One region of the Shewanella sp. A32 genome, then DNA from elsewhere that is predicted to be linked to it. Evidence: predicted binding sites of a transcription regulator. Region 1 holds the regulator's gene; each other region holds the start of a gene.
The links. Region 1 encodes LexA, which represses DNA repair genes until DNA is damaged. Its sites were predicted from a motif close to TACTGTATNNNNATACAGTA; they were not measured.
Positions count from the first base shown of each region.

Region 2: dinB (DNA polymerase IV) is a predicted target of LexA. The motif match lies at 6,276-6,295, and genes of this name have one in related genera.
Region 3: recA (recombinase RecA) is a predicted target of LexA. The motif match lies at 3,698-3,717, and genes of this name have one in related genera.

Region 1 covers NZ_JARFTS010000011.1:91,098-101,896, reverse strand. Annotated here, with positions in the region: gene PY479_RS10275 (VTT domain-containing protein) at 1-149, shown strand, start outside; gene PY479_RS10270 (glycosyltransferase family 39 protein) at 146-1,867, shown strand; gene PY479_RS10265 (SulA-like leucine-rich domain-containing protein) at 1,960-2,445, opposite strand; gene lexA (transcriptional repressor LexA) at 2,442-3,062, opposite strand; gene plsB (glycerol-3-phosphate 1-O-acyltransferase PlsB) at 3,214-5,634, shown strand; gene mtr (tryptophan permease) at 5,634-6,881, shown strand; tRNA gene PY479_RS10245 (tRNA-Gly) at 6,995-7,068, shown strand; gene PY479_RS10240 (VOC family protein) at 7,161-7,934, shown strand; gene PY479_RS10235 (ribonuclease T) at 7,931-8,947, opposite strand; gene greB (transcription elongation factor GreB) at 9,168-9,662, opposite strand; gene PY479_RS10225 (TOBE domain-containing protein) at 9,697-10,476, opposite strand; gene modA (molybdate ABC transporter substrate-binding protein) at 10,646-10,799, shown strand, end outside.
Region 2 covers NZ_JARFTS010000005.1:80,236-91,034, reverse strand. Annotated here, with positions in the region: gene PY479_RS05845 (NADH:ubiquinone reductase (Na(+)-transporting) subunit D) at 1-311, shown strand, start outside; gene nqrE (NADH:ubiquinone reductase (Na(+)-transporting) subunit E) at 317-925, shown strand; gene nqrF (NADH:ubiquinone reductase (Na(+)-transporting) subunit F) at 970-2,226, shown strand; gene nqrM ((Na+)-NQR maturation NqrM) at 2,409-2,633, shown strand; gene bfr (bacterioferritin) at 2,846-3,319, shown strand; gene bfr (bacterioferritin) at 3,330-3,797, shown strand; gene PY479_RS05815 (hypothetical protein) at 3,916-4,086, shown strand; gene PY479_RS05810 (methyl-accepting chemotaxis protein) at 4,213-6,219, shown strand; gene dinB (DNA polymerase IV) at 6,327-7,397, shown strand; gene amrA (AmmeMemoRadiSam system protein A) at 7,408-8,007, opposite strand; gene amrB (AmmeMemoRadiSam system protein B) at 7,979-8,764, opposite strand; gene amrS (AmmeMemoRadiSam system radical SAM enzyme) at 8,830-9,867, shown strand; partial or broken gene PY479_RS05785 (IS256 family transposase) at 10,034-10,799, opposite strand, start outside.
Region 3 covers NZ_JARFTS010000010.1:109,324-120,122, reverse strand. Annotated here, with positions in the region: gene alaS (alanine--tRNA ligase) at 1-1,757, opposite strand, end outside; gene PY479_RS09745 (regulatory protein RecX) at 2,089-2,523, opposite strand; gene recA (recombinase RecA) at 2,535-3,605, opposite strand; gene mutS (DNA mismatch repair protein MutS) at 3,905-6,493, shown strand; gene rpoS (RNA polymerase sigma factor RpoS) at 6,575-7,465, opposite strand; gene PY479_RS09725 (peptidoglycan DD-metalloendopeptidase family protein) at 7,598-8,497, opposite strand; gene PY479_RS09720 (protein-L-isoaspartate(D-aspartate) O-methyltransferase) at 8,563-9,201, opposite strand; gene surE (5'/3'-nucleotidase SurE) at 9,198-9,944, opposite strand; gene PY479_RS09710 (tRNA pseudouridine(13) synthase TruD) at 9,951-10,799, opposite strand, start outside.

The DNA of each region.
Region 1 (10,799 bases):
CCGGGTTGGGGTTATCGGATCATATTCAACTAAGCATCAGCATCGTGCTGTTTTTAGTGTCCAGTATTATCGGCGCCTATCTATATCGCAGTCGTTTACAACATCAGGTAGACGAGCTGATTACCGAAGATAAAGAGACTGTTAAATGAATTTCCTGTTCAAACCGTTTGACTCAGACGACTATCGCCGAGTGTTCTGGGCCCTGTTCTGGCTGACCCTCGTGGTCATGCTGATCGGTGTCGGTCTGCGCTCTCCTTGGCCAGCTGATGAACCGAGATTCGTAGAAGCAGCCCGTGAAATGGTGGCTAATGGCCAGTGGCTGTTTCCCAGTCGCGGTGGTGAATTTTATCCGGACAAACCACCGGTATTCATGTGGGCCATTGCGCTTTGTTATCTGATTTTAGGAAACCTCAAATTAGCTTTCCTGTTACCCAACGCATTTTGTGGCTTACTGACCGTGATGCTGGTGTATGACCTTGGTGCCAAATTGTGGAATGTTCGCACCGGACGCAACGCTGCATTGTTGCTGTTATTGGTACCACAGTTTCTGGTGCAAGTGAAAAGTGCCCAGATAGATGCCATGGTGATGTGTTGGATTACCGTAGGTTGTTACGGACTGATCCGTCACTTTATGCTTGGTCCGAATTGGCGGTGGTATTTTGTTTCTTGGGCGTTTATGGGCCTTGGCGTCATCACCAAAGGGGTTGGCTTTCTGCCATTATTGATGTTGTTGCCTTTAGGGTTCTATGCTTGGCGCCAACAACTTTATCGCCCTAGTTGGAAGTGGCGGGCGGCATTAGGGCCTTTGGTCATGTTGGCTGTTATTGCTGCTTGGTTGGTGCCAATGGTGTTGACGGTGTTACACAATGGCTCGCCGGAATACACCGCTTACATGAACAATATTCTGTTTAAGCAAACCGGTCATCGTTACGCTAATGCCTGGCACCATATTAAACCGTGGTATTTCTTTATTGTCAGTGTGATCCCTTGGTTATGGTTTCCGCTGCCATTTCTCGCGGTCGCGCACTGGAAGACGTTTGTTGCAAAAATAAAGGCTGATCCGCAGATTGTCATTCTGTTGGCTTGGGTAGCGCTGGTCGTGCTGTTTTTTAGTATCAGTCCAGGTAAACGTAACCTTTATATTTTACCGGCACTACCTATCGCCTCTCTGGCCGTTGCTGCTGCATTGCAAGGTGTGGGACAAAGACGCTGGTTTGAATGGCTAGTGACCGGACTGCTGTGGCTGGTCAGTGGGTTAACCCTGGCACTGGGCGTGATGGCCGTGATGGAAATGCCCTGGCTGCTGAACAAATTGGATGAGTACACTGACAACCTAGCGGCGTTTGGTTACTTCCTCATAGTGATGGCCGTGCTATGGTTGGTGATACTGGGATGGGCACGCCGTTCATTTTCCCTAATCCGCGCCGGAGCCATGACATTTGTTGGTTGGATGTTGTTTGCTACCTGGGGTTATCAGCTATTAGATTCAGTTCGTACACCCAAAGCGGTGTTGCAGCATACGGCTGAAGTCATAGGTAACGACGCCCAACTCGGTTTGCTCCATTTTAAAGAGCAGTTCATTTTGTTTTCACCGCTCGACATTACGCATTTCAGTTATCTGGCACCGCTATCTGAGCAAGAACGTAACGCCTGGCGTTGGATGCAACAGGGTGATAAACGTTATTTGCTGCTACCTGGTGATGACAAATTGCAGTGTTTTGATATGTCGAAAGGGCAAAATATGGGCACAGCTCATCGTATCGATTGGTACTTGTTGGGCGCGGACGCGTTGCTGCCGACATGTCCTGAACCTGAGCGCGTTGAGATTTATCATACTGAGCGTCCGGGAAAATGGATGGCAGAATAAGTGGACTATCAGTGAGATGACAGGCAATAAAAAACCGCAGTGACATCTGCGGTTTTTTATTGCTGTATGAGGAATCAAATTAATAGGTGCGGTTAATGCACGGCCTGCAATCGGGGAAGTGGAGTTGCATTATCCGCACAGGAACTGGTTTCTAGCACAATTCCCATGGCCCGTGCACTTTTGGCAACAAGCTGCAATCGACGTTTATCTTTGTGATCCAGCTGTTCGACCCAACTGATCACCGCACTGGAAGTGCCGCTGGTCAGTGCTTTTTCTGTGGCCCACAAGGCTTCAACTTCGTCGCGGGCGCGAACCTGCAATACGCGATCCATCCTCACTCCAGCCCGCGCGAGCAGTTCTTTGTAACCTATGGCATTCTCAGGATTAATCAGCACAATCCAGCGGCCCTGCTGACTTAATTGTGCCAATTGTGCACTCAGCTGCTGTAATTCCTGACGTCCATGACTGCGTGTCGTTAAATTGGCAATCCCCATTTGCTGCCAGGCGCTATCAGTCGGATAAATCGCTTCCTGCCATAACCCCGGATGTCTGGGGGCGTTACCCATCACAATGCTCATAGCCAGTCTCCATTACGAATTACGCCTACGGCCAGACCTTCAATGGTCAGTGGCTGACAGGTGAGGTCCACTCTAATCGGTTGATAATCATCATTTTCAGGATGTAGTAAAACGATGTTGCCTTTCTTTTCAAACCGCTTAACGGTGACATCATCTTCAACGCGGGCAACCACAACTTGTCCATTACGCGCTTCTTGCACTTTGTGCACGGCAAGCAGATCGCCTTCAAGAATGCCGATGTTTTTCATACTGTCACCGCGTACGCGTAACAGAAAATCGGCACTGGGATGAAACATGGCCGGATCCACCTGGTAATATTGCTCTACGTGTTGCTGCGCCAGAATAGGTTCACCAGCGGCTACCTGGCCAATTAGCGGCAAGCCGGTTTCTTCTTGAGCGGTTTCATCTATAGGTAATCGGATACCGCGGGAGGTACCCGGCATGATTTCAATACACCCCTTTTTTGCCAGTGCTTTAAGGTGTTCTTCTGCCGCGTTTGCGCTTTTAAAGCCTAAACGACTGGCAATTTCGGCCCGTGTTGGCGGCATACCGGTCTCGGCAATATTGTGCTTAATCAGCTCCAGTATTTGCGCTTGTCGTGGTGTCAGTGGTCTCATATTGATTCCTGTTTTTTCATACAGTAACTGTTAGTATATACAGTATTTTTGATAGCGCAAGTATTAACCAGTTATCAGACTGTTGGCTAAGCCTTAGCGTATTCTGGTATTCTACGGGGTCATTGACCGAGGTTTAGATTCTAACAACACGATGTCCAAACAAGACTCAATCTGGCGCACATCGCTGCGTTGGCTGCAGCGGCAGCTGGTGCACACAGTGGTTGTGCCGCAGGATCCATTCACTGACTTGAATCTGGATCCATCAAAACCAATGGCGTATGTGGTGAAAACCGAATCCCTCAGTGATATTGCTGCATTAGCAGATGTCACCGATAAGCTGGGATTGCCAAGTCCGTACGCTCCTCTCGTGGTGGGTGATGAACACTTGCCACGTGTGGTTTGCCTGGAAGGGGCTAAACCGCTGTTCGGGAGCCGCAAAGGTATACTGCCGTTTCTTAACAGCTTTACCCAACTGTTAAATCTGCATAAATCTGACCGTTCACTGGATATCCAGCTGGTGCCGGTAAGCCTTTATTGGGGACGTACCCCTGGCAAAGAAGACGACTCGATGCGCGCTGCGGTATTTGAGCGGGAGAACCCTACCTGGCTGCGTAAGTTTCTGATGATCCTTTTTCTTGGCCGTGACAACTTTGTGCAGTTTTCCAATGCGGTGTCATTGCGCTTCATGGCGGATGAACATGGCACCGACCAAGCGATTGCACATAAATTATCGCGGGTGGCTCGGGTACATTTCCGCCGTCAGCGTAAAGTGATGACCGGTCCGGTATTGCCCAATCGGCAGGCACTGTTTGCCGACCTGCTGCAGTCAGAAAATCTGATCAAGGCAATCAAAGAGGAAGCGGACAGCAAGAAGAGCACCGAAATAGAAGCGCGTTCTCAGGCCGAAGCTTATCTGGACGAAATCGCCGCTGACTATTCTGATAGTCTCATTCGCGTCTCCAAACGACTACTCACGCTGTTGTGGCACAAGCTCTATCGCGGGATTTCTATTCGAGGCGCGGAGCATGTGCGGCAACTGCATCATGATGGCCATGAAATTGTCTATGTACCGTGCCATCGTAGCCACATGGATTATCTGTTGCTGTCTTACTTGCTGTATTTCGAAGGCATGGTGCCACCGCATATTGCCGCAGGGATTAACCTCAATTTTTGGCCGGCCGGGCCGTTATTCCGACGGGGTGGGGCATTCTTCATTCGGCGGAGTTTCAATGGCAATAAGCTCTATACCGCCGTATTTAAAGAATATCTCGATCAACTGTTTGCTAAGGGCTACTCGGTAGAGTATTTCACCGAAGGTGGCCGTTCCCGCACTGGCAGATTGCTGTCACCTAAAACCGGGATGCTGGCGATGACGGTCAATTCTGTACTGCGTGGCATTGATCGGCCTGTAACCTTAGTCCCGGTTTATCTGGGCTATGACCATGTGATGGAAGTGGCGACCTATCTGAAAGAGCTTAGCGGACGGAAGAAGCAAAAAGAGTCAGTATGGCAGGTCCTCGGTGCTGTGCGTAAATTAGGTAACTTTGGCCGGGTATATGTGAACTTTGGCGAACCGATTAACCTGCAAAGCTTTTTAACCGCTGCGGCTCCTGATTGGCGTGATGAAATGTCCGCTGAGCCGGATCAAAAGCCCGTATGGCTGACCCCGATGGTGAATAATCTTGCCAGTCGAGTGATGACACATATCAACGATGCGGCTGCGGCCACGTCGGTTGCCCTGATTAGTCTGGTGTTGTTGTCCACCAAGCAACATGCCTTAGCGCGTAAGACGTTAGAAGCGCAACTGGATTTCTATTTGGATCTGCTGCAGCAGGTGCCTTATACCAGTTATGGTTCGGTGGCCGAAGGCGATGGTCATGAATTATTGCGCCAGGGCATAGAGCTGAATAAATTTTGTGTAGATAATGATGGACTTGGTGATATTGTTTCGATTGACGAAAAAGTCGCAATTACCATGACTTATTATCGCAACAACGTGCTGCATTTGTTTGCGATCCCGGCATTGGTTGCCAGCTGTTTGCTGCGTGCAGAACTGAGCAGTCGGGAACAGCTACGGGACGTTTTGCCGAAGTTTTTCGCGTTACTGCAGGCGGAACTGTTCATGGGACAAAAGGCGTTGCCGCATTATATCGATGCGATATTACAACGTTTTGAAGCAGCCGGTTACCTGACACCGGGGACGTTAAAGGTAACCGAAAGCGGTATTAACACCTTAGGCTTGCTTGCCGAGACAATGGGCGAGACCTTACAGCGTTATGCCATTATTTTTAATTTATTATCGGCGCATCCGGAAATTGAGCGGGGCGATTTGGAAAGCGAGAGTCATCTGCTAGCCAGTCGTTTGGGGGCTTTGCACGGTATCACTGCGCCAGAGTTTTACGATAAGAAGCTTTATGCCATGCTCAGCATCCGTTTGAAGGAGCTGGGGTATTTATGCGGCTCTGACAACCAGCAGGCAATCCACCAGATGCGGGATTACACCAATCTGCTGTTGCGGCCAGAGATCCGTAAAACCATTGAGGATAGTATCCAGATAAGACAGGAGTCTTGATGAACACTCAGGATGTCAGCGCCAAAGCCCCCTCCCTGCTTGGCGGTGCAATGATTATTGCGGGTACCACTGTCGGTGCCGGCATGTTTTCTCTGCCAGTGGTTGGCGCCGGTATGTGGTTTGGTTATTCGGTCGTCATGTTGCTGGTGGTGTGGTTCTGCATGTTAATGTCCGGGCTGTTACTGCTGGAAACTAACCTGCATTTTGAACCCGGCGCCAGCTTTGACACCCTGACCCGCAAGACCCTCGGACAGTTCTGGCGGGTCCTGAATGGGGCCTCCATTGCCTTTGTGCTATACATCCTGACTTATGCCTATATCAGCGGCGGCGGTTCTATCGTCAATCACTATCTCGCCGGCTCTGGGGTGAGTCTGCCGCAGAGCGCCGCAGCGCTGATGTTTGCGCTGGTGTTGTCGGTAATTGTATTTATCAGTACCAAAGCCGTTGATCGCGTGACCTCCATTATGATCGGCGGCATGGTGATTAGTTTCCTGTTGGCGATTGGTCATCTATTTTCCGGGGTAGACAGTGTGAAATTGTGGCAGCCTGACGGACCACAACACTTTACACCTTACCTGTGGGCAGCCATTCCGTTCGGGCTGGCAAGCTTCGGTTATCACGGCAACGTCCCATCTTTGGTGAAGTATTACGGCCATCGTCCAGCATTGATCGTTAAGGCACTGTTTATCGGGACCTTCATCGCCTTGGTTATCTATCTTGGGTGGCTGGTGGCGACCATGGGGAACCTGCAACGTAGTGCTTTTTCGGCAATTATTGAGCAGGGTGGCAACATGGGCGTACTGGTGGCGGCATTGAGTAAAACTATGCCCTCCGGAATGCTGGATACCATGTTGACCTTATTCGCAAACCTGGCGGTTGCATCGTCTTTCCTAGGAGTAACGCTGGGCTTGTTCGATTATGTGGCAGATCTGTTTGGCTTCGATGATAGCCGCATTGGTCGGATTAAAACCGCGTTGGTCACCTTTATTCCCCCAACAGTTATGGGGGTGTTGTTTCCGAACGGCTTCCTGATCGCAATCGGTTTCGCAGCGCTCGCGGCCACTATCTGGGCTGTGATAGTGCCAGCGCTGATGGCTTACCGTTCTCGGCAGATGTTTGCCGAAGCTAAACGTTTCCAGGTACCTGGTGGCACCGCGTTAATTGTGGTAATCGTCGCGTTTGGCGTATTAACCGCAGCATGTCATCTGTTGGTGATGGCGGATATTTTGCCGCAATTTCGCGGATAACGCGGATAATTTGAGCGGTTGTCGGTACGGCTTGTCAGTGTGATGGCAAGCCGCTTGACTTTGTGCTTAAAGTCAGTAATTTATGGTGCCACTGCGATGCAGTCACGTCATTTGCGGGTGTAGTTCAATGGTAGAACGGCAGCTTCCCAAGCTGCATACGAGGGTTCGATTCCCTTCACCCGCTCCAATCGATTTCTCTTGATATTTCCTCACTCATGCGTGCGTTAGCGCTATCTTCTGCTTTAATAAAAATGCGACTCAGCCAAGCAGGATTGCGTTATGAAGATTGCACATTATGAACAGGGATACCCCTGCTGGAGTGAACTGGCCAGTACCCAGTACGAGCAAGCTAAGGTGTTTTACCAGCGTCTCTTTAATTGGCAGTATCAGGATATGCCATTACCGCAAGGGGCATATGCTATTGCCAGTCTGCATGGTGAGGATGTCGGTGCTATTTATCAACAACAAGCGCAGCAAAACATGCCGAGCCAATGGATCGCCTATTTCGCCGTAGATAGTGTGGATGCAACGATAACGGCGGTACATGCGGCTGGTGGTCAGTTATTACTGGGACCACATCAAGTGGGGGACGCGGGGCGCATGGCGATGTTTACCGATCCAGACGGCGCCAAATTTGCGGTATGGCAGGCCAACAATCATCCTGGCGCAGGACGCTTTGATGAAACCAACAGTTTGTGTTGGGTCGAGTTGGTGTGCAAAAATCCAAAGACTGCCCGTGATTTTTATCCGCAGATTTTTGGCTGGCTGCCGCGTATCAGTAGCAATCCTGATTTTGACTATACCGAGTGGCAGTTGGCCGATGTGAGCCTAGGCGGTATGATGCAAATGCCGCGGGAATGGGGGGCGATGGCGCCTTATTGGATGCTGTATTTTGCGGTTGACGATTGTGATGCCACTGTGGAAGTCGCATCGGAGATGGGAGGCACGATATTGGTGCCTCCCAATGACATCCCGGAGGTGGGGCGATTCGCTGTGCTCAACGACCCAAGCGGCGCAACTTTTGCCATTATCCGTTTGTCGCCAGTGCTCTAAGGACGATCGATACGGAATTTCCGGCCACAATTGCCTGGGCGAACTGCTGCAGCTTCAGTCAATAATTGTGCCAGTGGGACGTCATCCGCAATGGTTGCTGGCAGTGAGATGCGGATTTCAGTCAACATCTGGTTATCACATTTCAGTGTCAGCTTATGTTCACTTCCTTCGCCAAAAGCTTGTTTCCAGGCGTTGATAAAATCCTGCTTTTTCACTGTGCCGCCGAGGTGATAACTGATGAAACTGATAAGTGGTGTCGCATCATTGACCTGTTGGGCGAGCTCGGTGGCGAGTTGGAAATAGTGATTGGGCTGTTCATCGCGGCAACTACCGTGTTTCCAATACTCATGTCGTTCCAGACAGCTGCCGTAAGCATAGCTGGGCATCAGCTGTTTTAACGTCGAAGATGTTTTGTCATCGAGAGGCAGTGCTGGATAATCGCAGAAATTTTTCGGTTGCTGTTTGACCGCACCACAATAACCATAGCTGTTGCCACAATTGCTGTTATTGGGCCATAAGCCGTGCAGCGTGAAATGTCCCGCGGCATAACTCTTGCGAGATATCGCTTTGCATTCCGGCTTATTGCTGCCATGTAACTCACAAAAAGCACTTTGCCAGGATAGGGCTAATACCTGACTGTCGAAGTGCTGCTGCAGATTACATTTGTTAGCGACTGGGGCTGCAACAATCGCCGGGGTCTTGAGATGACCGCATTCAGCGGCAATCCAGCGTAAAGGCGCTTGAGGCGACTCGGTTGTTACCCTAAACCAGTGTGGGTTCGGCGTTCCAAGCACTTCTTTAACAATAAACTCTTGTCCAGGCGTACTGAACAGGTTGTTAGGGTTGGTGTGCTTGTTTTTCGATTGATATAACGGACATTTGCGATCGGCGATAAAGCTACCGTCATCGACAGGTGCAGCCAGGCTGTTGTGGCAGATCCCCAGTAACAGCGTGATGCTTAATATGGTTTTAACCTTACCGCTCAGATTAAAACGATATTCAGTGATTGGCATTAGTGAAATCCTGGTTTCAAGTCTTTGATAAAGCCAATTAAAATTATTGATTTCCCTTAGTATTTTGACCGAAAACAGCGGGTACTGATATTACGGCAATGCTCGCAGGTGTTGATTTGATGTCAGGCGCAATTGTTCTACTGCGATAGCCGCTGGCCTAGGGTAATTAACTTAACCCTTGGCGATAATGGCTATCGTTGATTGCGTTGTTAATACGGCATCACTCCTCTTCTGGTTTAAAGGGCTGGTATTGAATTGCATTAACATACCATTCTTTTAGGCCCGATGGCGTCTGAACTCTGACTTCATCATCTACCTGTTTACCAATAAGCGCTCTGGCCATCGGGGAATCGATAGTGATGTAGCCCTTCTTGGTGTCGATCTCGTCTTTGCCAACAATCCGGTACTGCACGACTGTGCCCGCGTCATTCTCCAACTCGACCCAGGCACCAAAAAAGATTTTGCCTTCCTGTTTGGGGGAGTAATCAACGATGGTCAGTTCGTCCAGACGTTTAGCCAGGTAACGTACCCGGCGATCAATTTGTCGCAAAAGACGCTTATTGTAGGTGTAATCGGCGTTCTCTGAGCGATCACCTTGTGCGGCAGCTTCCTGAACTTTTAGCGTAATTTCAGGGCGATACTGTTTCCAGAGATATTTCAGTTCCCGATCCAGCGCTTCCCATCCCTTGCGGGTGATCAGATGTGCATTACTCATTGAGGTTCGTGCTAATCCTGCGATACGTCATGTGTTAATTCATCGTGGCGATAATGGTGTTTTCTGGACTGAAGCCGGCGTAGAAATAATCACCCAGTTGCAGTTCGATGTCTTGTAGTAATTCATTTGCGACTGAAGCATACACCTTTTCGCCATTGCCAATGTCGAGAGTGATTTCACTCTTATCCTGATTGCGTTTGATATTCAGCAATTGTCCCTGCAAACAGTTACCATTTTTCACGGCTTGCTTATGGATTAATACCGTTGGTGCTTTTACCAGTAGTAGTACCTTTTTCCCTGGATGCAATCCCAGTCGATCGGTGCTGGCATGGGTTATCGCGGCGTGTACCTGCTGCCCGCTGCTGAGCTGTACCAACACATTGTCACTTAAGGTGTCACCTTGCAGACCCACGATTTCTCCTGACAATTGATTACGAGCGCTGGTTTTGAGCGAAAAATGTGCCATGAGCTCCAGCAAGTTATCCATGGGGACGGCTTCATCAAGCAAGGCTTCCAGCGCCATATCCTGCATCTGATCCATTAAGTCATACACTTTAAGCAATCGATGGCCGAAAGGGGTCAACTGCGCGCCACCACCGCCTTTGCCGCCTTTTTCACTGCTAACCAGAGGCATATCTGCTTGCAAGTTCATATCGTTCACCGCATCCCAGGCGGCTTTATAACTGATACCGGCTTCACGCGCTCCCTGGCTGATAGAGCCGGTATCGCGGATTTGCTGTAATAACTTAATCCGGCGCGGATTCGCAAACAGCTGCTGTTGATCATTCAGTGTCAGTAGGGCTTTGAGATTCATCTTCTTTTTACCGGCTTGGTGTTGACCGTATTTTCGTTCAAACCCGCACGAAAAACCACCTCAGATCACGAAACTTGTCGAATCTGTTGTTTATCGATATATAGTGATGTATATATCGAATAGGTTTAGACCCGTTTTTCTACACTGATTGCTCGATTAAGGATAAAAAATGAAATCACTGGTGCGTGTATTACTCGCCTCGGCGCTGGGGCTGGTATTGAGCTTTGGCGTCAGTGCCAAAGAGAAGTTGACCGTGTTTGCGGCCGCGTCATTGACCAACGCGTTGACAGATATTGGTCAGAATTTTGATAAAGCACACGGGA
Region 2 (10,799 bases), on a different contig from region 1:
TCATCACCAACTGTATCGTAATGGGACGCGCTGAAGCATACGCCATGAAGTCACCACCATTGATGAGTTTTATGGATGGTATCGGTAATGGTCTGGGCTATGGCGCAGTGCTGATGACCGTCGGTTTCTTCCGTGAACTGTTTGGCAGTGGCTCCTTGTTCGGGGTGCAGATCCTGCAGAAAATTTCTGATGGTGGCTGGTACCAGCCCAATGGTCTGCTGTTGTTACCCCCCAGTGCCTTCTTCCTGATAGGTATGCTGATTTGGGTAATTCGTACTAAGAAACCCGAACAGGTTGAAGCGAAAGGATAAGCATCATGGAACACTATTTAAGTTTATTGATCCGTTCGATTTTTATCGAAAACATGGCGCTGTCTTTCTTCCTGGGGATGTGTACATTCCTGGCAGTGTCTAAAAAAGTCAAAACCGCCATGGGGTTGGGTATCGCAGTTGTGCTGGTGATGACAATTTCAGTGCCAGCTAACCAGATCATCTATCAAGGTCTGTTAGCTCCGGGGGCATTGGCATGGGCTGGTTTCCCCGACGCTGACCTGAGCTTTCTGAAGTTCATCACCTTTATCGGGGTGATTGCTGCTTTAGTTCAGATACTGGAAATGGCATTGGATAAGTACTTTCCACCACTGTACAACGCATTGGGTATCTTCTTGCCGCTGATTACGGTGAACTGTGCGATTTTCGGCGCGGTGTCCTTCATGGTAGAACGTGATTACACACTGGGTGAAAGTACGATATTTGGTTTCGGTTCAGGAATGGGCTGGGCATTGGCCATTGTGTTGATGGCTGGTATCCGTGAAAAACTCAAATATGCGGATGTGCCTGCAGGACTGCGTGGTTTGGGAATTACCTTCCTTACCGCTGGCCTGATGGCATTGGGTTTCATGTCGTTCTCTGGTGTGTCGCTTTGATGCGGCCAGTGGCTTCCTGAATTGGACCTTCTAAGGATAAGTTAATGGATATTCTTGGTATTTTTAAGTCCACTCCACTTGAGGTTTACCTCGGTGTGAGTATGTTCACCGCCATTGTACTGGTGTTGGTATTGGTGATTTTATTCGCCAAGTCCAAACTAGTGTCCAGCGGTGATATAACAATTTCAATCAATGGCGATCCTGATAAGGCCATTAAAACCTCGGCTGGTGGTAAGTTGCTGGGCGTGCTGGCGGATAATGGGATCTTTGTGTCATCTGCCTGTGGTGGCGGTGGCTCATGTGGTCAGTGCCGGGTGATTGTCAAATCCGGCGGCGGCGATATTTTGCCTACCGAACTGAGCCATATTAATAAAGGTGAAGCGCGTGAAGGTTGTCGCCTGTCATGTCAGGTGAACGTTAAGAACGATATGGAAATCGAACTGGACGAAGCCATTTTTGGTATCAAAAAATGGGAATGTACAGTCATTTCTAATGACAACAAAGCGACCTTTATTAAAGAATTGAAGCTGGCTATTCCTGACGGCGAATCGGTACCATTCCGTGCTGGTGGTTATATCCAGATTGAGGCTCCAGCTCATCACGTATACTACAAGGATTACGACATTCCTGAGAAGTATCGTAAGGACTGGGATCATTTCGGGTTCTTCAAACTCGAGTCTAAGGTTGATGAGCCTGTAATACGTGCTTACTCAATGGCGAACTATCCAGAAGAGTTCGGCATCATCATGCTTAACGTTCGTATCGCAACACCTCCACCACGTAATTTGAGCTTGCCGTGCGGTAAGATGTCATCTTACATCTGGAGTCTCAAAGCGGGTGACAAAGTCACAATATCGGGTCCTTTTGGTGAATTTTTCGCGAAAGATACCGATGCTGAGATGGTGTTTATCGGCGGTGGTGCTGGTATGGCACCAATGCGTTCTCATATTTTTGACCAGCTGAAGCGTATAAAAACTAAGCGTAAGATGAGTTTCTGGTATGGCGCCCGTTCTAAGCGTGAAATGTTCTATGTTGAAGATTTCGATATGCTGGCCAAAGAAAACGATAACTTTAATTGGTACGTCGCGCTCTCTGATCCGCAGCCTGAAGATGATTGGAACGGGTACACCGGCTTTATTCATAATGTGCTGTACGAAAATTACCTGAAGAGCCATGAAGCGCCGGAAGACTGTGAGTTCTATATGTGTGGACCTCCAGTAATGAACGCCGCTGTTATTGCGATGCTGAAAGACCTAGGCGTCGAAGATGATAACATCCTTCTGGATGACTTCGGTGGCTAATGTAACTATCTGGCACAGCGTTCGCTGTGCCATTTTTTTACCTTGTTGAGGTTAATTCTGTTGATGAGTTTGCTAGCGGACAGCAGTCTGTGGCTAGCAGGACAATCACTGAAAAGATGAATTGCTTTAAGGTATAATACGGATATCAGTTATTAAGATATCCGAGAGCAAGAGGAATCATGATGAGTACATTCATAGCCGCTTTTCTGTTTTTGCTGGTGTTTTTTCTGCTGATGTCTATCGGTTATCTGATCAAGCGCAAAGCCGTTCAGGGAAGCTGTGGTGGACTTGGTGTTTTAGGCATTGAAAAGGCTTGTGATTGCGATGAGCCATGTGATCGTCGAAAAGCTAAAGATGCCAAAGAGAAAGCCAGGCAGGAGCGACTTGCTCAACACCGTATTATCTAATTGTCATTGATAATAAAAAAACGGCGCTAAGCCGTTTTTTTTATCAGTATTTTCCGTAATTTCCATCCATCCACTTATAATTTAGATTGATAATAGTAATCATTTTTTTTATTAAATAACTGAAATTAAGAGGTAATTTGATATTTTTAATATCTGAGGTTAGGCTTTAAACATTGATATAGATCAAATTGTCGCTATCAAGGAATTATGCCATGAAAGGTCAACCGAATATTGTTATGCAGCTCAACAAGGTGCTGACATGTGAGCTCACCGCGATCAACCAGTACTTTCTTCACGCCAGGATGTTTAAAAACTGGGGCCTCGAAGGACTGAATCATCGCAGCTACAAGAAATCGATTCAGGATATGAAGCATGCGGATAAGTTGATAGAAAGAGTGCTATTTCTTGAAGGCTTACCGAATCTACAGCAACTGGATAAATTGAGGATTGGTGAACACAGTGAAGAGATGCTGTCTTGTGACAAGTTGATGCTTGAAGAGCAGCTGCAATTACTGCGAGACTCTATTGTCATATGTGAAACTGAACAGGATTACGTTAGCCGTGATTTGCTTGAAGATATTCTTGAGGATGAAGAAGAGCATCTCGATTGGCTAGAGTCCCAATTTGAGCTAATCCGGATCACAGGTATTCAAAATTACCTTCAATCTCAAATGAGCGAAGCATAAGGAGTTGCATATGAAAGGACATCCGCAAATTCTTGCCATGCTGAATAAGCAATTGACTGGCGAACTCTCTTCGATGGATCAGTATTTTGTTCATGCACACATGTACGAAGACTGGGGATTGACTGAGCTCTATGAACGAATAAACCATGAGTCACTGGATGAACGAGGACATGCAGCAAAGCTTATCTCTCGTATTTTGTTTCTTGAAGGTAAGCCTGACATAGAAAGCCGGGAAGCATTAACTATTGGCAGCAACGTAGAAGAGATGCTTCACAACGATTTGCAATATGAATACAAAGTTGCGGACTCCTTGCGTCAGGGCATCGCCTTATGTGAGCAACTCAATGATTATCAGACGAGGGAAATTCTCGAGGTATTACTGGAAGATACCGAAGCTGATCATATGTACTGGTTGGAAAAACAGTTAGGCTTGATTAAGAAAATTGGACTACAAAATTACCTGCAGTCAAAGATGTAATTTATGTAATGATAATATTAGTTATCGTTTACACTATTAGAGGATAATTTACGTAAGCGTTCAGTGCATATTCAGTGTGATCTGATTATTATTTAATCAGTAACAAAAGGAAACGCTTATGAACGAAATATCCAGTAACCTGCATTTGGCAACGCGGACTTCCCCGCGCAAACGCCCAGAGGTCTTGCCAGATAAAGTGGTTGTCAAAAAGACAACCACTTGTGACAATCCGCAACAACCTCTTGTTAGTAAAGAAGAACTCGCCTACATATTTTCGCTGTTTCGCTAATCATCATTGAATTTGCCCATATCGCTGCCTTTTAACACTTTGTTACGTAATTTTTAACTAAAAGAGTACTGGCACATTTGGTACATTGACGGCTCCTTAATAAGAAAAGCAAGAGTGGGAGCCCTGATGTTGCAAATAAGACGTTCATTGAGTCTACAATTGGTAGTGACAATTGCCGGTGCTTTGGCAATTTTGCTCACTATCGTCGCTGCGGTCGTGGTCAAAACTGATAGTAATGAGACAAGAGTCCGTATCGACAGTGATATTTCATCCATGTTAGATCTGAAGGCGCAAGAAATTGGCAGTTACTTCTACGCCAAAGGTCAGATCATCCATTCGATCTTTTCTAATCCTTGGGTTGTCCAATGGTTTGCTGATTACAAACAGCGTGGCTCTGATTTGTCTGATGATCAGCAATACCATCAATTAATTAAATATTTTCATTTTTTCTCCGAGCGAGACAAAGATATTAAGTCAGTATTTTTGGGCTCAGCCAATACTTTCGAATATTTTGATTTGAATGGCCGTTATGATGGCGATCCTAATTACTACACCAATAAGCGTCCATGGTGGCAGGAAGCTATTGATAAAAATGGTCTGTTTGTGGCTGATCCAGCAGTTGATGCCAATGATGGTACGGTATCAGCTACGGTAAAGACGGTCGTTAAGGACAGTTCTGGAAAGCTGATCGGTATCGGGGGGATGGACATTCTCATCGACACCATAGGTAAAAATCTGCTTTCGCCTATCAAATATCAGGGACAAGGTCAGGCATTTTTGATGACAGAACAGGGTAAATTGGTCTATTTCCCTGGCTTTAATAAAGCTTTTACGCCTGGGACAGACATTACTCAAGTTGACACCTTAAGTAATGACAATGCTGGCTTCGCTGCACTGAAGCAAACCATGCGGTCAATGGGTGAAGGTGTGTCTGAAGTCACTTATCAGGGCCAGCGGCAACATGTGAGTTACGTGAGCATTGATAGCGATTACCCAAAAGTGCGTTGGTACTTGGGGTTTATGTTACCTGATGCGGTATTCATGGCACCGGTAGAACATAAGTTTTGGCAGACCAGTGGGATGGCAATCGGGATCATTTTGTTGGTGGTTGGGCTGATTTCGATTGTGCTGCAACCTTTTCGTCACCATTTAAAGGAATTATTACTGGCGATGGAAGACATTGCCGACGGCGATGGCGATCTATCTCGTCGCATTGAGATGTCACGCGATGATGAATTAGGTCGACTCAGCGCTGCGTTCAATAAGTTTGCCGCTAAAGTCGAGGATATGCTTAAGGAAACGCGACAACTCACAGATGAGGTCGACCGCGGTGTGGATGGTTCTGTTGCTGTCTGCGAGCAAGCATTAAGTTCTGTTAGGGCGCAAAAGCAACAAATTGCCTCGGTAGCAACTGCGGCAACAGAAATGGCACATACCAGTCAGGAGATGGCCGCCGGGGCCCAACGTACGGCAGACTCTGCAGACGCGGCTCATAGTCAATCGTTAGCTGGTGTTGAAACGGTGCAGAAGGCTGCTAACGGCATGTATGCGCTGTCTGAACAGGTTAACTCCGCTGCGAGCGTGATCCGTGAACTGAAGACCAGTTCAGAACAGATCGGCGAGGTCTTAAGTGTTATTCGAGCCATTGCCGAGCAGACCAACCTGTTAGCGCTAAATGCTGCAATTGAAGCGGCCCGTGCCGGTGAACAAGGACGTGGGTTCGCTGTAGTTGCTGACGAAGTTCGAACCCTTGCTTCGCGGACTCAGGACTCAACCAGTAATATTCAAGATATTATTCAAACTTTACAGTCACAGGCACAGCAGGCCCAACAGGTGATGGAAAACGGTGTTAAGCAGGCGGATGCTGGGCGGGCGTTGACCGTGCAAGTTGAAGCAGTGTTAGATGAGATCACTACGGCAATTAATGAAATTCAGCAGCAGACGGCAGAAATGACCTCTGCCATTGGTCAACAAGCAGTCGTATCGGAAGAAGTGGCACGCAATATTGAAGATGTGCGAGAACGTTCTGACGAGTCATTGACTGCGAGTGAAGCTCTGGTGGAACAGATGAAAGCGTTTCGGACAGTAAGTAAAGCGCTATCAAATAATATCAATCGATTCCGTATTAGCTAAATCGGTCTCGCTTGAACAGGGAGCTCAGGCTCCCTTTTTTGTTTGCTTTACATTTATACTGTTTTTATATACAGTATTTGTGCGTGTGAGTGCCAAGGTAAAGTAAAATGAAGAAAATCATTCATGTGGATATGGACTGTTATTATGCAGCTGTAGAAATGCGTGATTTTCCAGAATATCGGGGAAAGCCGCTGGCCGTTGGTGGTAGTCGTGAGCGCAGAGGTGTTATCAGTACCTGTAACTATGAAGCGCGCAAATTTGGTATTCATTCAGCGATGGCTACCGGTTATGCGCTAAAGCTGTGTCCCGCACTCATCTTGCTTCCTGGCCGAATGGAAGTTTATAAAGCCGTGTCTCGGCAGATCCATACTATTTTCGAACGCTACACCGATAAGATTGAGCCATTGTCTCTGGATGAAGCGTATTTGGATGTGTCGGATTGTCAGCTGCATCAAAGTTCTGCCACCTTGATTGCCGAAGCTATTCGTCGCGATATTCTGGCTGAAACCGGACTCACTGCTTCTGCTGGTGTTGCCCCGGTAAAATTTCTGGCTAAAGTGGCGTCGGATATTAACAAACCTAACGGGCAATATGTGATTACTCCGGAGTCATTGCCTGACTTTATTGCGGCGCTGCCTTTAGAGAAAATTCCCGGGGTTGGTAAAGTTACCGCGAGTCGTTTAGCAGAGATGCAGCTATTTACCTGTGCCGATGTGCAACGTATACCGCAACATCAGTTGGTCGAGATATTTGGCAAGTTTGGTCAAGTGTTGCACCAACGCGCATTTGGTATTGATGCGCGGGAGCTCAATCCTAATCGCATACGCAAATCGATAGGTGTTGAAACAACATTAGCCCGCGATATTTATAGCGCTGAACAGTGTCGACAAGTAATGCAGCATTTACTGAAAGAGCTGGCTGGCAGATTTCAGCGACATGCGCGTGAGCAGCAGATTGGCAAATTGGTGGTAAAGCTGAAGTTTGCGGATTTTCGCCAGACGACTATCGAAAGCCGTGCGGCAGAATTATCGCCACAACTGTTTGATAACTTGTTAACGCAAGCGTGGCTGCGAGCAAATGGTCGAGGGATCAGGTTAGTCGGCATCGCTGCGGGGTTAAGTGCGGCAGTTACCAAAGAACCCAATACGAATGGACGTCAGCTGACACTGAATATCTGAAGGCATTTGGTTAAGTTGAGTGGTGAGTTGCATAGGCGTCTTTTGCCGATGTGACAGTAAATATGTCAACTCGCATCATTGCATTCCAATAGGTGCTCGGCCATCCGCCCTTTAATTTGAGTTGATGCAGGAATGCTTCCGGCTCAGGCAATTGTTCCCATACTTGTGGCAGAAACACTGCTCGGCGCACACCATCACTTAAAATCACACCAACGTGATGATTGCCAAGATAGTTCAGTAAGGTCTGTTCATCTTTAATCGCTAGTCTTTGTGGTAATGATAACACTGATACTTCAATGGTTAATTTAGCAAGTTGGGATGCTTCTAATGGTTGAAAACGTGGGTCCTGACAAGCGGCTGCGTGCGCTTTATCATAAACCTCTTCAATGAGCGGGGCGTTAGCTATGATGCTACCAATACATCCTTGTAACTTTTGTGCCACTTCTAAGGTAACGAAACAGGCCCCTATTCGGCATAAATCTGCATCGAAATGGCCCAGTTGAGGCTTCTGATAAATTCCGGAACAATAGTCGTTAATTGCTTGTCTTGCGACCGCAAGTAACTGTTTTATTTGCTTATGGTTATATGTCGGTGACGATGTAACTGGCATAACCCACTACTCTTGATTTATCCCCGGCAGAATCACCGGAATTAATTCGTTGAAGCAGTCGCAGTTGGTAATGGTGCTTTGCCGCGAGTATTAGCAACGCATTGACTCCTGTGGCACCACACGCTTCTTCAGGTGAGATTGAGGCTTGAAAGTGCTCAATTTTATCGCAGGTATGTTGATCGATTTCATTCGCCTCAGCATAGGAATGATAATGGCTGAGGTCGCTACTGATCACTAACAGCGTATCCTCCTGCCAAAGTGGAGCAATAACTGTGGCCAGTGCCTCGGCGGAGATATTACTGGTCACAATCGGGGTTAATTGAAAGCGGTTAAGACAACTTTGTAAAAATGGCAGCTGAACTTCCAGACAATGTTCGTTTTGATGAACCTCATCGGAAAAAATTACTAGTGGTACATGTTGTAGTTGTTGTCGATGTTCCTGGCAAATAACAATCTGACCTAAAGGCGTACCGAATTGTTCGCAAACCGGCAACGCGCAGCCGTCAAAGTAATAATGATGAGAAGGCCCTACCAGAATTACCTTATTGAACCTACTTTTTTGCCGATTTATCAGTGAATAAGCTAATGCCGCTGTCGTACCGGAATAGATATAACCGGCATGTGGGACAAGTATGGCTTTGATGGACTTCGATTCATGTAATTCATTATTCAGCCAGCGCTGAATTTGAGAACGCAGCTGTACAGGATCGCGTTGATAAAAATGTCCGGCAACGGCCGGCAGACGGATGTTCATCATTCAACCAATTTCACTAATTGCACTATTATTGAGTATAGGATCTGCACAACGTTGAGAGATGGCGTGTGGGAACAACAATCGAAAAATTTAAAACACAGTACTGGCACCGTTTAGACGACGGGCGGGTTGTGTGTGATGTTTGCCCGCGACATTGTGCTTTACGTGATGGTAAGAAGGGCGCTTGTTATATCCGGGAAGCCTCTGATGGAGAAATCGTGCTGACCAGCTATGGCTTAGCCAGTGGTTTTGCCATTGATCCGATAGAGAAAAAGCCGCTGAACCACTTTTATCCTGGAAGCCACGTGTATTCCTTCGGTACTGAAGGGTGCAATTTAGGATGTAAGTATTGTCAGAATTGGAATATCAGTAAAACGCGAGAACGGTCAATTCTTTCTGCTGAAGGTTCTCCAGAGAATATTGCTCGCAGGGCGCTGGCACTTCACTGTAAAAGTGTCGCCTTTACTTACAATGACCCAGTGATCTTTTTTGAGTATGCGCGAGATACTGCCATTGCCTGTCATGAGCTTGGACTGCAGGCTGTTGCTGTCAGTGCCGGATACATGTGCGAAAAACCTCGGCAAGAGTTTTATCACTATATTGATGCAGCCAATATCGATCTTAAAGCGATGTCAGATCAGTTTTATCGCAAGGTATGCAGCGGTAATTTAGCTCCAGTGTTAGACACCTTGCTGTATCTAAAACATGAAACTGATGTTTGGTTGGAAATCACCACACTGCTGATCCCTGGCTATAATGACAGTTCAGAAGAACTGCAAAAGCTATCCTCATGGATTGTGGATAATCTTGGGCCGCAGGTGCCTCTTCACTTCAGTGCGTTTCATCCGGATTTCAAAATGATGGACGTGCCGCCTACACCACTGGCGACCTTGCTTCGGGCACGAAATATTGCGCTAGATGCCGGGATTCAATTTGTCTATACCGGTAATATTCAGCATGATGATAGTGAAAATACCTATTGCCCCCATTGCCAGCATGTCGTCATACGTCGACATCGCTATCAGTTGCTAGAATACTCACTGAATGCTAAAGGTGAGTGCACGAATTGTCTGACCAAGATCCCAGGAAGGTTTGAGGTGTGCTAAATGGTAAAAATATGGTGACTGCCTTTATAACTATAGCCATCCGAAAAGAGTTGATTTCAGAAAGCACAAAGGCTTAGTCCAATTTAAATAAAAAATAGGACAGAGAGTGAATTAGCTCCCTATCCTTAAATGAGGGCGTTCAGAATTCTGTGTCAGCTAATTAGGGCTAAATATCTAAGAGCTCGTCTAGGCGCCCTTCAAAGTGAATTGCCAATTGCGACAATGTCATATTCCAATTCTGAATGGGCATTGTCCATTTCTTAGAGGCGTTCAATATCCCAGCGTACAGAAGCTTAAGCAAGCTGTTTTCGTTCGGGAAACCACCCTTCGTTTTAGTCAACTTACGGAATTGACGGTGTACCGCCTCAATGGCATTCGTTGTGTAGATGGCCTTACGTAAGTATTCTGGGTACTTGAAGTAAACGGATAGATTTAGCCACTTATTTCGCCAGGAGTGTAGCACGATTGGGTACTGGTGACCCCATTTCGATTCTAAGTGTTCCAGCGCCATCTCCGCAGCCTCTTTGCTTACGGCGCGGTAGATTGGTTTTAGATCTGCCATGAACTCCTTCTGGTGCTTCGAGGCTACATATTTCATTGAGTTACGCAGCTGGTGAATGATGCACTGCTGAACTTCTGTATCTGGATAAATCGTGGAAATGGCTTCAGGAAAGCCAGTTAAGCCATCCACGCATGCAATTAGGATATCTTTAACGCCTCGGTTATGTAGATCGGTCAGCACTGAAAGCCAATAGTTAGCCCCTTCAGACTCAGACAGGTAAAGACCCAGCAGTTCCTTTTTGCCGTCAATGTTCACCCCTAAAATGGTGTATATCGCTTTGCTAACGTAGCGACCTTCTTCTTTGATTTTATAGTGGATTGCGTCGAGCCAGACAAAAGGATAAATACCATCCAGAGGCCGTTGCTTGAGG
Region 3 (10,799 bases), on a different contig from region 1:
AACGAGCCTTTTTGCGCCACATGAGTTCCCAAGACCTTGCGCAGGGCTGCATGTAATAGGTGTGTCACAGAGTGGTTTAACTGCGTCCGGTGACGCAACTTTTTGTCTACTAATGCTTTTACGGTCTGACCTAGCTTGAGACTACCGCTAGTGAGTACCCCAATATGCCCGATTGCCTGAACATATTTCTGGGTATCTTGTACATCAAACTCAGCAGCCTCAGCCAACAGTTGGCCTTTATCGCCTACCTGACCACCTGACTCACCATAAAAAGGGGTATTGTCGAGAATAATTACGGCTTCCTGTCCAGGCAATAACGCATCTACCAGTTGACCGTTCACATAGATTGCCTGAACCTTGCCTTCACCGGTTAATGCGTCATAACCACAGAAATGACTGTTGATATCAGTTTTGATACCTGCATTGTAGTCCGCAGCAAATTGACCCGCAGCTTGAGCGCGGCTGCGCTGAGCCGCCATGGCGACATCGAAACCAGCTTCATCTACGGTAATGTTGCGCTCACGACAAACGTCTGCAGTCAGATCTAATGGGAAGCCATAGGTATCGTATAGTTTGAAGGCTGTTTCACCATCAAGTACATCGCCTTTAAGATCGGCTAATGCGCCATCGAGGATACCTAAGCCACGTTCCAGTGTGCGAGCAAACTGTTCTTCTTCGGCTTTCAAGGCATTTTCAACAACGCTTTGGGTTGCTTTAAGATCTTTAGCCGCATCGCCCATCACTTCAATCAGAGTGGGCACTAATTTGTAGAAGAACGTATCTGTGGCACCGAGCTTGTACCCGTGGCGCACGGCACGGCGAATAATACGGCGCAACACATAACCTCGACCTTCGTTGGACGGCATTACACCATCAGCGACCAGAAAGGCACAGGAACGAATATGGTCGGCGATTACCCGCAGGGATTTTTCTTCAAGATCACTGACACCAATGATTTCTGCCGCCTTGGCAATCAGAATTTTGAATACGTCGATTTCATAGTTGGAATGTACCTTCTGCATAATCGCAGAGATACGTTCGAGTCCCATGCCGGTATCTACTGACGGCTTCGGCAATGGCAGCATACTACCGTCTGCTTGACGGTTGAACTGCATGAACACGATATTCCAAATTTCGATAAAACGATCACCGTCTTCTTCTGGTGTACCTGGACGGCCACCCCAGATGTGTGCGCCGTGATCGTAAAAGATTTCCGTACAAGGACCGCAAGGACCGGTATCGCCCATCTGCCAGAAATTGTCGGACGCATATGGCGCGCCTTTATTGTCGCCGATGCGAATAATATCTTCTGCCGGAATACCTATCTCTTTATTCCAGATATTGAAGGCTTCATCGTCATTCTGGTAGACGGTAACGCACAGCTTTTCTTTTGGAAGTTTTAACTCTTCAGTCAAAAAGGTCCAGGCAAAGCGAATCGCATCGTGTTTGAAATAGTCACCGAAACTAAAATTACCTAACATTTCGAAGAATGTATGGTGACGTGCAGTGTAACCGACGTTATCCAGATCGTTATGTTTACCGCCAGCTCTTACACAACGCTGCGCGGTAGTCGCGCGGCTGTAACTGCGTTTATCATTGCCAAGGAACACATCTTTAAACTGGTTCATCCCGGCATTAGTGAACAGCAGTGTTGGGTCATTCCCTGGCACCAGGGAACTGCTGTCTACTACCTGATGACCATTTTTTCGGAAAAACTCCAGAAATGCACTTCGCAGTGCGGCGGTGGTCTGATACATGAAATCGTCCTGAATAACTTGGGCTGTAAACTACAAAAAATGGCCTGGAGCTAGGCTGCCGGCCACTGTTACGCGTAATAGTCAGTCATTATAAGCGTGCAGGCACAGAATACCAATCAGAATCACCCAGGTCAGAGTGGATATATTAACAACAAAAAGGACATCAGCCCGATATTTAGCGCGATAGCTAACCAAGCAAGGAGCAATGAAAAACCGGGTAATTAAGAAGAGTGGTAAACGCGTAAAAAATCTAAGGCTGAAAAGCCCCTTTTAGAGCAGTAACCTGTATTAGTAACCACTATTTGTATGAAACAAGTTAACTGTGTGATGCTTACTCGTAAGGATCATAATCAAGTCCATAAGCTATCTGATCATAGCTAAAGCCTTGCCCTATCAAGTGCCGAATCCGTCTAGCACGTTCTTTAGCATCAACTGCGCTGGCATTGTTGCCATACTTCTTTAACGCTCTTTCACGAGCTAACGCAAACCAATCACAATCAGCAGCAGCTAACGCTCCATCAATACAGTCTTTAGATAACCCCTTTTGTAATCCACTTTGGCGAATGCGTGTCGGTCCATGCCCTTTGGCAATCTGAGCGCGAACTAAAGCACCGGCATAGCGTGAATCATCGATAAAACCCTTGGCTTCTAATGTACTGGCAGCCACATCAATATCTGTTTTGGTAAATCCTTTATCTGCCAGCCGGGAACACAATTCTCCCCGACTGTAATCGCGGCGCGCTAGCAGCGCAACCGCGATATCCATCAGTGAATCGCTCAGAAGATTTCTCCGGTTTCCATATCGATATTATCTTCACCAACGGTTTCAGTAGCCGCTGTTGCACCAACACCACCTTTATGCAGCAGCATTTCCCGCAACTGGGTATCAATCTCCTGCGCCACTTCTGGATTATCCTGCAGGAATTTGCCCGCGTTGGCTCGGCCCTGGCCAATTTTATCGCCTTTGTAGCTATACCAAGCGCCAGCCTTTTCAATCAACTTATGAGCCACACCAAGATCGACCAATTCACCAACTCGGTTGATGCCTTGACCATATAAGATCTGGAAATCGGCTTGTTTGAATGGTGCAGCAACTTTGTTTTTCACCACCTTAACGCGCGTTTCGTTACCAACGACTTCATCACCTTCTTTGATAGAACCCGTACGACGAATATCCAGACGCACGGACGCATAGAATTTCAGCGCGTTACCACCGGTTGTGGTTTCCGGGTTACCAAACATCACCCCAATCTTCATACGGATTTGGTTAATAAATATAAGCAAGGTGTTGGATTGTTTGAGATTACCAGCGAGCTTACGCATGGCCTGACTCATCATTCGTGCTGCCAAGCCCATGTGAGAGTCACCAATTTCCCCTTCAATTTCTGCTTTGGGTGTTAACGCTGCTACCGAGTCGACGATGATGACATCCACAGCACCACTGCGAGTCAGAGCATCACAGATTTCCAATGCCTGCTCCCCAGTATCTGGCTGAGAACACAGCAGATTATCAATATCTACCCCTAACTTACGGGCATAAATAGGATCCAAAGCATGTTCGGCATCGATAAAAGCACAAACCTTGCCTTCCCGTTGCGCGGCAGCGATCACTTCTAAGGTAAGCGTAGTTTTACCAGAAGATTCAGGTCCGTAAATTTCAACGATACGGCCTAATGGTAAGCCTCCAGCCCCTAATGCGATATCCAGAGAGAGCGAACCGGTGGAAATCGTTTCCACATCCATGCTTCGATCTTCACCCAATTTCATAATCGAGCCTTTACCAAACTGCTTTTCAATCTGGCCCAACACGGCGTTTAACGCTTTCTCTTTATTCGGATCAATCTTCATTCTGGTTCCCTCTTACGACAACCAAATTGTTGTCTGAAATGCCTGTCTGCACCCAATCGGGTATAAATCGTTATCACGTTTATCCAGTAGTATACTGTACAATCATACAGTATCAAGTCCTGTGTATGATTAATTTATTTGCATTAATAATGCATTAGCAACAATGTCCTTTTTGTATCAAAGAGATGGCAAAATTTGTGAGAGTAAACTTCATCACTTTCAAATAACTGTTAATATTGCCATCCAGATTGCGGACATCATTGTCCGGATAACGAAGGAAAGACCCGCACAAGTTTATGATGCAAAATTCAGCTATTAGCCTCGATGACGATCTCGAAAAGCACACCCCCATGATGCGGCAGTACCTGTCGACGAAGGCCCAACACAGCGATATGTTGCTGTTTTATCGCATGGGAGACTTTTACGAGCTGTTTTACGATGACGCACGTCGCGCCTCCGAGCTGCTGGGGATCTCATTGACTGCTCGAGGTAAGAGTGGCGGAGAGCCGATTCCCATGGCGGGCATCCCCTATCATGCAGTGGAAACCTACCTGGCGAAACTGGTGCAACAGGGCGAATCCGTGGCAATCTGTGAACAGATTGGTGACCCTGCGTTGGCAAAAGGACCGGTTGAACGCAAAGTTGTACGTATCGTTACCCCCGGAACACTGACTGATGAAGCATTGCTACAAGAGCGGCAGGATAACCTGCTAGCTGCAGTTTATGAGGGGAAAACTGGCTTCGGCTATGCCACGCTAGATGTTGCGTCAGGACGTTTCATCGTTACAGAACTGGAAGATCTTGAAAGTCTAGAAGCTGAGTTGCAACGAACCAGACCCGCAGAGCTGCTATATAGCGAGGATTTCTCGCAGCAACAACTGCTAAGCAGCATCAAAGGTAAACGTCGCCGTCCAGAGTGGGAATTTGATTTTGATACCGCAATGCGCTTTTTATTGGACCAGTTCGGTACCAAAGACTTACAGGGATTTGGCATTCATCAAGCGCGCTTGTCGCTGCAAGCGGCTGGCTGCTTAATGCAATATGTGCGTGATACTCAGCGCACCGCCCTGCCCCATATCAATGCGATTCATCAGTTCAGCCCAAGTGACAGCATAGTGCTGGATGCGGCCACCAGACGAAACCTGGAGTTAACACAGAACTTATCTGGCGGTCGCGAAAATACCCTTGCGTCGGTATTGGATGCCACCGCAACGCCAATGGGTAGCCGTATGCTGCAACGCTGGATCCATCAACCACTACGCAGTCGCACATTGATTGAAGCACGGCATAATGCAGTGGCGGAATTGCTGTCTTGCGGACAGTATGAACAGCTGCACGACGTGTTGAAATCGCTGGGAGACGTTGAACGAATTGTCGCCCGTTTAGCGATCCGTAATGCCAGACCGCGGGATCTAGCGCGTTTGCGTCAGGCCTTAGAACTGCTTCCTGAGATCCAACAACAACTCAGTACGATGAAGCAACCACACCTGCGTTACCTCAGCGAGCAGATCAGCGAATTTCCTGAGGAATTGTCACTGTTACAGCGCGCCATCATTGATAATCCGCCCGTACTAATTCGTGATGGAGGTGTCATTCGCGAAGGCTATAACGCTGAACTTGATGAGTGGCGAAGCTTGAGCGACGGCGCGTCCGATTATTTACAGCAGTTGGAAGTACGAGAAAAAGAACGAACTGGTATTGCAACATTAAAAGTTGGGTTTAATCGGGTACATGGTTATTACATTGAAGTATCCCGCGGACAATCGGCACAGGTTCCTTTGAGTTACCAACGTCGTCAGACGCTGAAAAATACCGAACGCTATATTATTCCTGAGTTAAAAGAGTATGAGGAGAAAGTGCTTTCGAGTCAGGGCAAAGCCTTAGCACTGGAAAAACAGTTATGGGACGAACTGTTCGACCTTCTGCTACCCAAACTTTATGCACTACAGTGCTTCGCGGTGGCAGCATCAGAACTGGATGTGTTGAGTAATTTTGCTGAACGGGCTGAATCCTTTGGTTACTGCCAGCCTAACCTGACTGACAGCACCGGTATTGATATCGACGAAGGGCGACATCCTGTGGTCGAAAGAGTGAGTCAATCGCCTTTTATCGCGAATCCGGTTGTCCTAAATCCAAACCGACGAATGCTCATTGTGACCGGTCCCAATATGGGCGGTAAATCCACCTATATGCGTCAGGTAGCCTTGATCACACTGATGGCCCACATCGGCAGTTTTGTCCCAGCAGCGCACGCCACGATTGGCCCGGTTGACAGAATTTTTACGCGAATTGGGGCCTCTGATGATCTGGCTTCAGGCCGCTCTACCTTTATGGTTGAGATGACAGAAACGGCAAATATTCTGCACAATGCCACGGCCAATAGTTTGGTACTGATGGATGAAATTGGTCGAGGTACTTCAACCTATGATGGGATGTCATTGGCCTGGGCAGCCGCAGAATACCTGGCTCGTCAATTAGGAGCCTTAACGCTGTTTGCCACCCACTATTTCGAATTAACGCAGCTATCTGAGTTATTACCACAGGTCATAAATGTGCACCTGGATGCCATGGAACATGCCGACACCATTGTGTTTATGCATGCCGTACAGGAAGGCGCGGCCAGTAAAAGTTATGGGTTACAGGTAGCGGCGCTGGCTGGCGTACCGACGACGGTGATCAAAGCTGCCAAAATGAAATTGAAAGAGTTGGAAGCGAGAGACAGCCACCAGCACCAAGGTGCCGTTACACCGCTGCAATCCAGCCTGCCATTTGAAAATGAAATTTCAGAAGTGGAACTAACGCTTAAGCGACTCAACCTTGATGAACTGACGCCAAAATCGGCACTGGATTTGTTATACAAACTGCAAACATTAGCGAAACAGCACTAAACATCTCCTTAGCTGAATAACAGTAACTGACACAAAAAAGCGCACGTTTATGTGCGCTTTTTAATCCAAACAGCGACTGAATTACATTTTAAACAGGGCTTCTACTGACAACCCTTGCCCTGAAATCATATCACGCAGACGTTTTAACGCTTCCACCTGGATCTGTCTGACTCGTTCTCGAGTCAGACCAATTTCAGCGCCGACATCCTCCAGCGTTGCTGGCTCATATCCCAGCAGACCAAAACGGCGCGCTAACACTTCCCGCTGTTTGGTGCTTAGTTCATTCAGCCATTTCACCACAGATTTAGAGATATCCTCATCCTGTACCTGCGCATCTGGTGTATAGCTATCATCGTCAGGCAACACATCCAATAAAGCTTTTTCATTATCACCACCGATGGGTGTATCCACCGACGTAATTTTTTCATTAAGCTTAAGCATGCGACTAACGTCTGCACTTGGCAGTTCTAACTTTGACGCGATCTCTTCCGCAGTAGGCTCATGGTCCAACTTGTGTGCTAGTTCCCGGGCGGTACGCAGATAAACGTTAAGTTCTTTTACAACATGAATAGGTAAGCGAATAGTACGGGTCTGATTCATAATGGCCCGTTCAATAGTTTGACGGATCCACCATGTAGCATATGTAGAGAAACGGAAGCCTCGTTCTGGGTCAAATTTTTCTACGGCCCGAATGAGGCCGAGATTACCTTCCTCGATCAGATCAAGCAGTGCTAACCCGCGATTGTTATAACGACGGGCAATTTTTACTACCAATCGTAGATTGCTTTCAATCATTCGGTTGCGCGATTTTTCACAACCGCGGAGAGCTTTGCGCGAAAAATAAACTTCCTCTTCGGCAGTTAATAAGGGGGAAAAACCGATTTCACTTAAATACAGCTGAGTGGCATCTAAATTCTTTTGCAGATCATCCTGTACGCGCTCTGCTAAGGCATCAGCCTGCTGTAAATCCATCTCAACTGAAAAATCTTCAAATTCTTGCACGGAAGCGTTGGTATTATTTCGGCTCATAATGTGCTCTCCCAAAATTTGGATAAACAATCTACATCTGGCGTTTTCCTCCAATGCCAAAGTGGCGCCAAACCATCAACGTTTGGGTAAATATTTTAGTGGGTTAACAGATTGACCATGGTAACGAATTTCAAAATGCAACATTACTTGGTCGGTACCTGTACTTCCCATCGTGGCAATAGTCTGTCCTGCGGACACGTTTTGCTGTTCCTTAACTAAGATTTTATCGGTATGGGCGTACGCACTAAGATAATCATCACTGTGCTTGATAATGACGAGATTCCCATATCCTCGTAAAGCATTACCCGCATAGACAACCCGACCATCTGCAGCGGCTTTTATAATATCGCCACGGTTACCGGCAATCTTTATCCCTCTATTGCCTTGCTCGGTACTAGAAAAAGTTGCTACCACATTCCCGTTCGCTGGCCACAACCATTGACCAACTTCGTCAGGTAAGATGGCACCTGAACTGTGGATAATTCCGTTAACATCTTGTTTACTAGTGGTTACAGAGTACGCAGACTTGTGATCGGAATCAAGTGTTTTTTGTGATGCCGGTCGCACTGACTGAACTGTTGCATTTTTTAATTTATCATTTTGTTTTTTATTAATTTTTTCTCCATATTTTTCATTCTTACGTTTGGAGTAATTGCTCAAATTATGTGCTTTTTTATTTGATGAAATGGGGTTCAGGTGAAGTATCTGCCCAGGGTAAATGGTGTAAGCACTGTCTAGACGATTTATCTTGGCCAACTCTTGATAATCTTTATCCGCTGCCCAAGCGATTGAATACAGAGTATCACCTTTATTCACTTTGTAAGTTTTAGCTGAGTTGAGATAGCCCTTTGCAATAATCGGGCGGGATCCGCTAACCGAATAAACGGGAGCGGGATGATAAGACTGGAAGCTACACGCTGAAACGGACAATATCGCGGCAACGATTACCACGCCATAGCAGAGCCTTCGGCACAATATTTGAAAAGCGCTATGACGTTCTTCCTGGGACACTCCATTCCTCTCTAATCGCTTGACGAAATTTATGCCAAAGCCCCACTGACTAATGGCACAAATCGAACCGCTTCAATCACGCTGGATGTATATTTTTCTCCCTGCCGGATAATTCTCAGCAATTGCTGATTATCTTCCCCCACAGGCACTATCAGAACACCGCCATCCGCTAACTGTTGCAATAAGGCTTCTGGGATCTCAGCAGCAGCGGCAGTAACCACAATTGCATCAAATGGTGCACGATTGACCCAACCTTGCCACCCGTCACCATATTTAAACGATACGTTGTGCAGATCTAACCGTTTCAGTCGCTGTCTGGCCTGTATTTGAAGACTTTTAATGCGTTCAACCGTGTATAACTGCGGAACTAGTTGCGCCAGAATTGCGGCTTGATAACCTGACCCGGTGCCAATTTCCAACACCTTTGTCGGATTGACCGCTAACACCTGTTCGGTCATACGTCCAACGATATAGGGCTGAGAAATGGTCTGCCCAGAACCTATTGGTAAAGCGGTATTCTCATAAGCCTTATGCGCCAGTGCACCATCGACAAACATCTCCCGAGGAGTTGCTGCCAACGCCTGTAGCACTGCGGGGTGAGTGATACCCGCCTCGCTTAATTTTCGGGTTAACTGTAATGCCGCAGATGCAGATGCTGCGCGACTCATAGTTTCTCAATCCACTGTTGCAGTTGTGATAGCTGACGATAGGCGGTCAAATCTACTGTTAACGGCGTAATAGATACAAAGCCCTGCGCCACAGCATAAAAATCGGTATCGTCGCCCACATCCAGTTCTATTCCAGGAGGGCCAAGCCAGAATATCTCACGCCCATGAGGATCGGTAGTTCGCACCATATCCTCCGCTTTGTGTCGCGTTCCCAGTCGGGTAACTCTGATCCCCTGGATCTGATCCATAGGTAAGTCCGGCACATTAATATTGAGGATCTGATCGGAGGCGATTGGAAAGCGTTTCAGCCCTTCAATAATTTTCAGCGTGTATGCGGCGGCAGTACCGTAATGCGTTAATGCCCGCCCCGCTAAAGATACTGCTACTGCTGGTAAACCCAGAAAACGCCCTTCCATAGCAGCCGCCACCGTACCTGAGTATAAGGTATCATCACCCATGTTCGCGCCAGCATTAATACCGGATACCACCATATCAGGCTCGCCATTACAGAGTTCACGTATGGCTAAATGCACGCAATCTGTGGGGGTACCGTTAACCGAGATATAACCGTTATCTAACTTATTAATCCTTAAAGGATTAGTCAAGGTCAACGAATTACTTGCACCAGAGCAGTTACGATCTGGCGCGACAGTTTGCACCGAAGCAACCTGCGACAGTGTCTCTGTCAGCACTTTAATCCCTGGAGCCATGACACCATCATCATTACTGACCAGAATCTTCATCGTCGCTTACCCGCCCTGATTTGCTTCTTTTTCGGCAACGGCCTGTTGCCAGCGCATTTCTGCAACATCGGTATAATCCAGCACTTCGCGCAATACCGAGGTGGCATAAGCCCCCGCGGGTAATACAAAGCTAACTTTCAAGCCTTCCGGGATCAAAGACCAACTCATCGCTTGCGGACACAGAAATAATGGTCGCCGCTCCTGAGATAACCCCACATCTTCTAGCCCCTTAAGATCATCGGCATAGGCTTCCAGGACACGACTTTCAAATGCTAAGGCATCGCCAGTACACAACGGTGTACCTCGCCCCCATAATGGTGCCGACAGTTGAATATCCTGCTCCGCTAAACGTCGTTTAAGGACTTCATCCCACTGTTCTGCCACAAAAAAACTGTTGCTTCCAGCCAGCATCACACAATCGCCAGCCAACAATGCTTGAGAATGCTGCGATAATCTGGTGGAGGTCACGGCGTTAAACAGCATAGATCGCAACGCTGACAGATAGAGTGAACGTTTATTACGGTCTTTAACTTTTCTCCCGGCCAACATTTCGCGAGCTTTAGTGATATTGCCCCCTTGATGACCGAATCGCTGCTCTCCAAAATAGTTAGGCACACCATGTTCACGGATCTGCTGTAAACGCTTTTGGACGTCATCAGGATCACTGAGTTCTCTTAAAATCAGCGTAAACCGATTACCGGTCAATGCACCAATTCTCAGTTTTTTGCTATGACGATGACTGGCTAACACTTGCAAATTGCCGGCATTCAATTGTTGCCAATCAGGCGTTTCTTTTCCCGGAATGCGTATACCAAACCATTGTTCTGTGACTGCATTTTTATCTTTCTGACCAGC